DNA from 2 places in the Kitasatospora sp. NPDC051705 genome. Region 1 is predicted to be linked to the other one. Evidence: riboswitches for the same ligand, from Rfam matches in the RefSeq annotation. Region 1 holds a riboswitch; the other holds the start of a gene.

Region 1 (4,933 bases):
CGTCACCCACGAGATGGGCTTCGCCCGCGAGGTCGGCGACGCGCTGGTGTTCATGGACGGCGGCGTCGTCGTCGAGTCCGGGACCCCCCGCGACGTGCTCACCGACCCGCAGCACGAACGCACCAGGGCCTTCCTCTCCAAGGTCCTGTAGATCCCTACCGTCGGCGCCCGGCAGGCTGCTCCTGCCGGGCGCCGACGTTTTCCCCACTCGGGTAATAGGCTGGAAGCAGTCAGCCCGTTACCGACACTTCTGGAAGGACCGCCGTGGAGCTCGCCTCGTACGCCGACCTCGCCGTCCGGCTGGTGAACACCGAGGAGCCCGAGCGCGGAACCGACTCGCTGACCTCCGTCGAGGCCGTGCGCGAGCTGTTCTCCGACTCCTCGCGGGCCGCCGCGCTGGCCGACGAGTCCGACCTGCCCCGGCTGCGGGCGGTGCGGACCAGACTGCGCGGGGTCTTCGAGGCCGCCGCCGAGAACGACGAGGTCCGGGGCGTCGACCTGCTGAACAGCCTGCTGATGGAGTACCCCGTCAGCCCGCTGGTCTCCGGGCACGACTACCTGGACGACGCCGGCCGGCCCCGCTGGCACCTGCACCTCGCCGACAACTCGCCGACCGCCACCGCGCACTTCAGCGCCGTCGCCTGCATGGGCCTGGCCGTGCACCTGACCGAGCTGGGCGCCGACCGGCTCGGCATCTGCCAGGCCGCCCCCTGCCGCAACGCCTACCTGGACACCTCGACCAACCGCTCCCGCCGCTACTGCTCGGACCGCTGCGCGACCCGCGCCAACGTCGCCGCCTACCGGGCCCGCAAGCGCCAGGAGGCGGAGGCCGCGGCGCCGGGCAACACCCCCTAGCGCGGCTGCGGCGGGTGGACGTCCTCCACCCAGAGGCCCAGCCGGCGGGCCAGGCCCGGGACGGCGGCCAGCCGGCCGCCGAGCAGCAGCCGCTCCAGCCGGCGGCCGGGCGCCAGCCAGGCCGGGCGCGGGCGCAACCGCAGCAGCACCCGGCCGAGCACCAGCTCGTCCGGCACCGGGCCGTAGCTGCGGCTGTCGCTGTCCACCGGCCGGTTGTCGGACAGCAGCCACCAGCCCGCCGGGCGGCGCTCGGCGGCCCGCTTGACCACCAGCAGGTCCTGCTGGAAGGGGTGCCGGAAGAGCACCACCGCGCCCGGGCGGATCGGCGCGCCGTAGCGCACCAGCAGCTGGTCGCCCTCGCGCAGGGTCGGGACCATCGAGGGCCCGGCCACGTCGACCAGCCCGAACGGCAGCGCGCCGCCGCCCCGGGCGCCGCCCCCGGCTTCCGCGCTCCGCGCCACGACTCCTCCTCCCGACCGAACGGTCCCAGTCTGCCGCACGGATCGTCACCCCGTTCGATGTCCGGATTACCCCGGTTCCGGGTCCGCCTTTTGCCCTAGGCCCACCGCCCGATCGCGAAACCCGCAGGGCGGAAGGGTAATCTCGGGCGCGGGAAGACGATCTAAGGAAGGACTCCCATGTTCTCTCGTCTGTTTGCACCGCGCGCCACCGCCCACGCCCACTGCGACCTGCCCTGCGGCGTGTACGACCCGGCGCAGGCCCGGATCGAGGCCGAGTCGGTCAAGGCCACCCAGGAGAAGTACCAGGCCAACGAGGACCCGCACTTCCGCGCCCGCGCCGTCATCATCAAGGAGCAGCGCGCCGAGGCCGTCAAGCACCACATCTCGGTGCTGTGGAGCGACTACTTCAAGGCCCCGCACTTCGAGAAGTACCCGCAGCTGCACGCGCTGATCAACGACACCCTGAAGGCCGCCTCGGCCGCCAAGGCGTCCACCGACCCGGCCACCGGCCAGGCCCTGCTGGACCTGATCGCCGAGGTCGACAAGATCTTCTGGGAGACCAAGCAGGCCTGAGCCTGACGCGTCGCCACCCGACCGCCCCCGTCCGCACCGCCGGACGGGGGCGGTCGTGCGTCCACGGCCGACCCGGCCGGGACCCACCCCGGTAAGGGTTGCCTAGCCTGAGTGGCTGTTATGCTGCCAGGGCGTCCGAGGGGGAAGTCCGGTGTGAGTCCGGCGCTGACCCGCAACGGTGAGCGCGGCCCGCACGGCCGCGCCAGCCCGATCGCCCCCGGCCGCTGACCTCCCGACAACTCGCCGTGGACTGCGAGGGGACGGCGCCGCACGGGCCCGCGCCCGCCCGGCGCCCGCCCCCGCGCGCCCGCGGCCCGAGGCAAGGCGCACAACCCCGGTGAACGAGCGCAGCGAACGGACCGTCAACAGGTGCGCGCGGGCCCACGCCCGTGTGCGGCCCGGCGGGGCCGGCACGTGAGCGGCGCCGCGGCCGCGCCGCCCGCCCGGCGGATACCCGCCCCGCCCCTCGCCCTCGGCCTGGCCGTCGCCCTGCTGCTCTCGCTGGTCTGCGGGGTCGCGCTGGGCGCCGCCGGCCTCGGCCCTGCCCGGGTGCTGCGGCTGCTCGCCGCCGGGCTGACGGGCGGTCGACTGGAGGCCGACGAGGCCGCCGCGTACGCCATCGTCTGGGAGATCCGGCTGCCGCGCACCGTGCTGGCCGCGGTGGTCGGCGCCGGGCTCGCCGCCACCGGGGTCGCCGTGCAGGCTCTGGTGCGCAACGCGCTGGCCGATCCGTTCGTGCTCGGGATCTCCTCCGGCGCGGCCGTCGGCGCCAACGCCGTCCTGCTGCTGGGCGCCTTCGCCTCGCTCGGGGTGTGGGCGATCTCGGCCTCCGCCTTCGGCACCGCGCTGCTCGCCATGGTGCTGGTCTACCTGGCCGCCCGGACCGCCCACGGACTCACCCCGCTGCGCCTGGTGCTCACCGGCACCGCGCTCTCCTACGGCTTCTCCGCCGCCACCGCGCTGATGGTCTTCGCCGCCGCCCGCGGCGAGGCCGCCCGGGACGCCATGATGTGGCTGCTCGGCAACCTCGGCGGCGCCACCTGGGGATCCGTCCCGATCGTCGCCGCCACCGTGCTCGCCGGCCTGGTCCACCTGCACTGCTCCGCGGGCCGGCTGGACGCGCTCGCCATGGGTGACGAGACGGCCGCCTCGCTCGGCGTGGACCCGGACCGGCTGCGCCGCGAGCTGTTCGTGGTGACCGCCGCCGTCACCGGCACGGTGGTCGCGGTCAGCGGGGCGATCGGCTTCGTCGGGCTGATGGTCCCGCACCTGGCCCGGATGCTGGTCGGGGCCGGCCACCGCCGGGTGCTGCTGGTCGCGCCGGTGGCGGGTGCGCTACTGCTGGTCTGGGTGGACATCGTCTCGCGGACCCTGCTGGCGCCCGCCGAACTGCCCGTCGGGGTCGGCACCGCGGTGCTCGGCGTGCCCTGCTTCCTGTTCCTGATGCGCCGCCGCGGCCACGCCCTCGGGGGGCGCTGATGGACCTCTCCCTCGACCGGGTCTCGGTCGACCTGGCCGGTGCCCGGCTGGTCCACGACGTCGTGCTGAAGGCCGCCGCCGGGCAGGTGGTCGGTCTGGTGGGGCCGAACGGCAGCGGCAAGTCGACCCTGCTGCGCTGCGTCTACCGGGCGCTGCGGCCCGCCGCCGGGGCCGTCCTGCTGGACGGCGCCGAGCTGCACGCGCTCCCCGCCCGCGAGGCCGCCCGGCGGGTGGCCGCGCTGCCGCAGGAGCACTCCGCCGAGTTCGACTTCACCGTCGCCGAGGTGGTCGCGATGGGCCGGCTGCCGCACCGGAGCGGGCTGGGCGGGCCGGGCCCGGACGACCGCGCGCGCTGCGCGCGGGCGCTGCGCCGGGTCGGCGCCGAGCACCTGGCCGGACGGGGCTTCCCGAGCCTGTCCGGCGGCGAGAAGCAGCGGGTGCTGATCGCCCGCGCGCTGGTCCAGGACCCGCGGCTGCTGGTGCTCGACGAACCCACCAACCACCTGGACATCGCCCACCAGTTGGACGTGCTGGCGCTGGTCCGGGAGGCCGGGCCGACGGTGCTCACCGCCCTGCACGACCTCAACCTGGCGGCCGGCCACTGCGACCTGCTGTACGTGCTGCGGGCCGGCCGGATCGTCGCCTCCGGGCCGCCCGCCGAGGTGCTCCGGCCCGACCTGCTGGCCGAGGTGTTCGGCGTCCGGGCCACCCCCGTCCGGCACCCGGTGACCGGCGCCCTCCAGCTGCTCTTCGACCGTGTCCACCCCACCCGCTAGGAACCCGCTTGCGCACCAAGGCCGTTGCCTCCGCCGCCCTGCTCGCCCTCGGACTCACCGCCTGCGGCGCGGAGATCGCCCCCGGCGACGCCGCCGCCGGCTCCGCCCACTACCCGGTGACCGTGCAGAACTGCGGCACCGCGCTCACCTTCGACCGCAAGCCCGCCCGGGCGGTCACCAACGACGTCGGCATCACCGAGCTGATGCTCGCCCTCGGCCTCGCCGACCGGATGGCCGGCTACGTGATGCCCGACGACAAGGGCCGGGTCGACCAGGTCGCCTGGAAGGACGGCTACCAGCGGACCGCGTGGCTCTCCAGGAAGGAGATCACCAAGGAGATCGTGCTGGACGCCCGGGCCGACCTGGTCTTCGCGGGCTGGCACTACGGCTTCGACGAGGGGAGCGGCTTCACCCCGCAGGCGCTGAAGGACCTCGGCATCGGCTCGTACGTGCTCAGCGAGTCCTGCCGCAGCGGCCGGGGCCCCGAGCGCGGGGTGATGTCCCCGCTGGACGCGCTCTACACCGACCTGGCCAACCTGGGCGAGGTCTTCGACGTCCGGGACCGCGCCGACCGGCTGATCGCCGACTTCCGGGCGCAGGTGGCCGCCGTGCCTGAGCCCGCGCACCGGCCGTCCGTCTTCCTGTACGACAGCGGGAAGGACAAGCCGTACACCGCCGGGAGGTTCGCCGCGCCCCAGGAGATCATCGCCAGGGCCGGCGGGACCAACGTGACGGGCGACCTCGCCGACAGCTGGACCACCGTCGGATGGGAGAGCGTCGTCGAGCGCG
Region 2 (4,933 bases), on a different contig from region 1:
CGTCCTGCTCGCGGTCGCGGCGGTCATCATCGGCAAGCGCCTGGCCCCGCGCCTGGGCAACTGGTACGCCGCGGTCGCGGCCGGGGGCGGCTTCGTCGTCGCCGTCGGCCTGGCCTACGCCCTCCTGCCGGTGATCAACGAGGTGCCCGAGGAGTTCCCGGCCACCCTGCTCTGGCAGTTCCGCCTCGCGGCGCTCGCCATCCAGCTCGTGCTGTGGACCTCCTTCGGGCTGGTCTTCGGCGAGCTCGCCAAGCGCGTGCTCGAGCCCGAGCCCGCCGCGGTGAAGGCCCCGGCCCAGGCCGTCGCCGCCCGGTAGCGCCCGCGCCGCCGACCCGCAGCCCGCTCCCCGCACGGGGGGCGGGCTGCGCGTCGTCCTGCGCCGGTCGGGGGAGGGCGCGGTGACGGTTCGTCACGGGACCTGGACTTACTAGGACGTCCGACTATATGGTCGACGGCAGGTCCGCGGTGTCAGGGAAGCCGCGGCGTCGGCGTCTCCGCCCACGGGAGCGTCCGGATCGTCACCGGGAACACGCGCGTCGCCATGCCGGAGGCCGGCATCGGCGTCGTCCCCGACGTCGGCGGCACCTACCTGCTCGCCCTCGCGCCGGGCGAGCTGGGCACCCACCTCGCCCTCACCGCGGGCTCCGTCGGTGCCGCCGACGCGCTGCTCTGCGGGCTCGCCGACCACTACGTCCCCGCCGAGCGGCTGCCCGTGCTGCTCGACGACCTCGCCGAACTGCCCGTCCACGAGGCCCTGGAACGGCATGTCGAGCCCACGCCGGCCGGTCTGCTGGACGGCCGGCGGGCGTGGATCGACAGCTGCTACGCGGCGGGCACCGTCGAGGAGATCCTCGCGCGGCTGGGCGACAGCGGTGAACCCGAGGCCGAGAAGGCCGCCGAGCGCATCGCCGCCAACTCCCCGACGGTGGTCAAGGCCACCCTGGCGGCCCTGCGCCGGGCCCGCGCCCTGGGCCCGCTGGAGGCCGTGCTCGACCAGGAGTACCGGACCTCCTGCGCGGCGCTCGCCACTCCGGACCTCGCCGAGGGGATCCGGGCCCAGGTGATCGACAAGGACCGGTCACCGCGCTGGACGCCGGCCTCCCTGGGAGCCGTCGAACCCGCCACCGTGGCCCGCTACTTCGCCCCGCTCGGCGACGGAGAACTCGGCCTCGCCGCCACCACACCCCTGGAGCGCTGGTGACCCACCGCATCGGATTCGTCGGACTGGGCAACATGGGCGGCCCGATGGCCGCCAACCTCGTCGCCGCCGGACACCGGGTGACCGGCTACGACCTCTCGGCGGAGGCCCGGGAACGGGCTGCGGCCCGGGGAGTGAAGATCGCGGTTTCCGCCGCCGAAGCGGTCGGCGAGGCCGAGGTGGTGCTCACCATGCTGCCGACCGGACGCCATGTCCTCGATTCCTACGGCGAGTTGACGGAGGCGGCAGCGGGAGCGCTGTTCGTCGACTGCTCCACCATCGCGGTCGGGGACGCCCGGGTCGCCGCCGACCTCGCCCGGGTCGCGGGGCACCGGGCCGTCGACGCGCCGGTCTCCGGCGGCGTGCCCGGCGCCGAGGCCGCGAGCCTGACCTTCATGGTCGGCGCGGACGGGCCCGACTTCGCCGAGGCCGAGCCGGTGCTCGCCGCCATGGGCCGCCGGGTCGTGCACTGCGGGACGTCCGGGGCGGGGCAGGCCGCGAAGATCTGCAACAACATGATCCTCGGCATCTCGATGATCGCGGTCAGCGAGGCCTTCGTGCTCGGGGAGAGCCTCGGGCTCAGCCACCAGGCCCTGTTCGACGTGGCCTCCGCCGCCTCCGGGCAGTGCTGGGCACTGACCAGCAACTGCCCCGTCCCCGGGCCCGTCCCGGCCAGCCCGGCCAACCGCGGGTACGCCGGAGGCTTCGCCGCCGCCCTGATGGCCAAGGACCTCGGACTCGCGGCCGCGGCGGCGACATCCTCCGACGTCCCCGCCGAACTGGGCGGCAGGGCAGCCGAGTTGTACGCGGCGTTCGCCGAGGAGGTGGGCGCCGGGCTGGACTTCTCGGCCATCATCACGACCCTCAGGAAGGACGACGCATGACGTTCGAGACGATCCTGGTCGAGCGCAGGGGCCGGGTGGGCGTGATCACGCTCGACCGCCCCAAGGCGCTGAACGCCCTCAACACCACGCTGATGAACGAAGTCGTGGCGGCCGCGGAGGAGTTCGACCGCGACCGGGAGGTCGGCGCGCTGGTGGTCACCGGCTCGGAGAAGGCCTTCGCGGCCGGCGCCGACATCAAGGAGATGCAGTCCCTGGACTTCGTGGACGCCTACCTCGGCGACTGGTTCGCCGCGTGGGACCGCTTCGGAGCCCTGCGCAAGCCCGTCGTCGCGGCCGTCGCCGGGTACGCGCTGGGCGGCGGCTGCGAGCTGGCGATGCTCTGCGACGTCCTGCTGGCGGCCGACACCGCGAAGTTCGGGCAGCCGGAGATCAAGCTCGGGGTGATCCCGGGCATAGGCGGCTCGCAGCGGCTCACCCGGGCCGTCGGCAAGGCCAAGGCGATGGAGCTGTGCCTGACCGGCCGGATGATGGGCGCCGAGGAGGCCGAGCGGGCCGGCCTGGTCTCCCGGATCGTCCCCGCGGACCAGCTGCTGACCGAGGCGCTGGCCACCGCCGAGGCCGTCGCGGCGATGTCCGCCCCGGCGGTGGCGATGCTCAAGGAGAGCGTCAACCGCGCCTTCGAGACCACCCTGGCCGAGGGCGTGCGCTTCGAACGGCGGCTGTTCCACGCGACGTTCGCGACGGCCGACCAGAAGGAGGGCATGGCCGCCTTCGCCGAGAAGCGCCTGCCGGAGTTCCGCCACCGCTGACCCGTACGGTTCCGGCACCTTGCGCGCGGCCCGCGGTGCCGTGTTCCGGTGCCGGAACCGTGACGTGGCGCACCGTCCCTTGACCGGATCTTCGCGTCTTCGCCATGATGGGCCGTCATGTTGTGACTCCGCCGACGGGGGAAGTCCGGTTCGAATCCGGCGCTGACCCGCAACGGTAGGCCGCCGACGTCCCGTCGGCGGCGAGCCCGAGTACCCGGCGGCGGAGGTGTGTCACCCCCTCCTCCCGTCGTGGTCTGCGGGCCGGAGCTCCGAGGGCTGCCCGGCGTGCCGCCGGCGCCCTCCGGGCCCCTGCGTCCAGGCCCGGAAAGGCAGCCATGCCCGCCCTCCGCCGCACTCTCGGTCTGCTCGCGATACCCGCCCTCGCCCTCGCCACCGCGCTCCCGGCGGCCACCGCCGCCCAGGCCGCGCCCGCCGCCGCACCCGCCGCGACCGCGGCCCCGACGATCCGCCCCGACGCCGCCGCGGGCGGCTGGCTGGCCCGCCAGCTCGTCGACGGCGACCACTTCGAGTCCGTGTTCAACGGCACCGCCTACCCCGACCAGGGCCTGACCGTCGACGCCGTGCTGGCCTTCGCCGCCTCCCACGGCTCCGACGAGGCCGCCGCCCGGGCCACCGCCTGGCTGGCCAAGCCCGAGATCCTCGGCGGCTACCTCGGCGACGGCACCACCGAGGCCTACGCCGGTGCCACCGCCAAGCTGCTGCTCGCCGCCGAGGTCCGCGGCGCGAACCCGACCGCCTTCGGAGGCGTCGACCTGCCGGCCCGGCTGCGCTCCCTGCAGACCGCCGAGGGCCGCTTCTCCGACCGCTCCCAGTGGGGCGACTACAGCAACGCCTTCGGCCAGTCGCTCGCCCTGATCGCCCTGCACCGCACCCCCGGCGGCGCCCCCGCCGCGGCCGTCGACTTCCTGGCGAACAGCCAGTGCGCGGACGGCGGTTACCCGGTCTCCTTCGGCCAGACCACCTGCACCAGCGACCCGGACGCCACCGCGCTGGCCGCCCAGGCCCTCGCCGCCACCGGCCGCACCGCCAAGGCGAACGCCGGCCTCGGCTGGCTCACCGCCCACCAGAACGCCGACGGCGGCTTCGCGGCCGCCGGGGCGACCGCCTCCAACGCCAACACCACGGGCCTGGCCACCCAGGCGCTGCTGGCCGGCGGACGCCTCGGCGCCGGCCTCAAGGGCTGGAGCCGGCTGGTGAAGTTCCAGCAGGGCTGCTCCGCCGACCCGGCGGTCCGCGGCGCCGTCGCCTACGACGCGACCGGATTCGACCCGGCCAACGGCGCCCGGGCCACCGCGCAGGCCGCGCTCGGCCTCGCCGGCACCCCGCTGGCCACCCTCTCCGCCGCCGGCGCGCGTCCGGCCGCCCCGACCCTGGCCTGCCCGGCGCCCGCCGCCCGCTGAGCCACCGAACTCCTGAGCCACCGAACCCCTGAGCCCACGAGGAGAGTTCCGATGACCGACACCCTCACCCCGGCCAGACCGGCCCGCCGCGCGCTCGGCTCGATCGCCGCGGCCGCGGCCCTCACCGCCGGCCTGCTCGGCGCCTCCGCCGTCCAGGCCCCCGCGGCCCACGCGGCCGCCTGCAGCGGCACCACCGGCGTCACCGTCGTGGTCGACTTCACCGCCGTCGGCGGCGGCGTCGAGACCGGCTGCGCACCCGGCGATCCGGCCACCGGGCTCGCCGCGCTGACCGGCGCCGGATTCACGTACGCCTTCCACCCGCGGTTCCCCGGCTTCGTCTGCAAGATCAACGCGCTGCCGGCTACCTGCACCAACCCGACCGGCAGCGCCTACTGGTCCTACTGGCACGCCCAGCACGGCGGGCCCTGGTCGTACAGCAGCCTGGGCGCGGGCAGCTACAACCCGGCCCCCGGCGACGTCGAGGGCTGGTCCTTCGGCGCCGGCGCCCAGCCGGGCATCACGGCGCCCTGACGTCCGGAGGCACCTGCCGGCACCCCGGAGCCCCGCGGGGAGGGGTGCCGGCAGCTCCGGCACGCCCTGCGGTGCGGCAGGAGGCACCCGGCCGTCCTGATCCGCGCGGCCCGTCCCGTCAGGGTGAGC

Evidence for each region. Region 1 has a riboswitch for cobalamin ahead of ACIA8Q_RS14020 (iron ABC transporter permease). Riboswitches for the same ligand answer to the same signal wherever they lie in the genome.
Region 2: it holds a riboswitch for cobalamin, as region 1 does, so the genes downstream of both, ACIA8Q_RS00365 (peptidase) here and ACIA8Q_RS14020 (iron ABC transporter permease) in region 1, are expected to answer to the same signal.

What each region holds. Positions count from the first base shown of each region.
Region 1 covers NZ_JBITCO010000008.1:258,447-263,379, reverse strand. Annotated here, with positions in the region: gene ACIA8Q_RS14040 (amino acid ABC transporter ATP-binding protein) at 1-151, shown strand, start outside; gene ACIA8Q_RS14035 (CGNR zinc finger domain-containing protein) at 265-855, shown strand; gene sodX (nickel-type superoxide dismutase maturation protease) at 852-1,232, opposite strand; gene sodN (superoxide dismutase, Ni) at 1,494-1,889, shown strand; cobalamin riboswitch at 1,988-2,127, shown strand; gene ACIA8Q_RS14020 (iron ABC transporter permease) at 2,304-3,368, shown strand; gene ACIA8Q_RS14015 (ABC transporter ATP-binding protein) at 3,368-4,144, shown strand; gene ACIA8Q_RS14010 (ABC transporter substrate-binding protein) at 4,153-4,933, shown strand, end outside.
Region 2 covers NZ_JBITCO010000001.1:81,494-86,426, reverse strand. Annotated here, with positions in the region: gene ACIA8Q_RS00385 (CbtA family protein) at 1-316, shown strand, start outside; partial or broken gene ACIA8Q_RS00380 (enoyl-CoA hydratase/isomerase family protein) at 482-1,201, shown strand; gene mmsB (3-hydroxyisobutyrate dehydrogenase) at 1,198-2,082, shown strand; gene ACIA8Q_RS00370 (enoyl-CoA hydratase) at 2,079-2,852, shown strand; cobalamin riboswitch at 2,949-3,089, shown strand; gene ACIA8Q_RS00365 (peptidase) at 3,188-4,273, shown strand; gene ACIA8Q_RS00360 (flagellar hook-length control protein FliK) at 4,325-4,804, shown strand.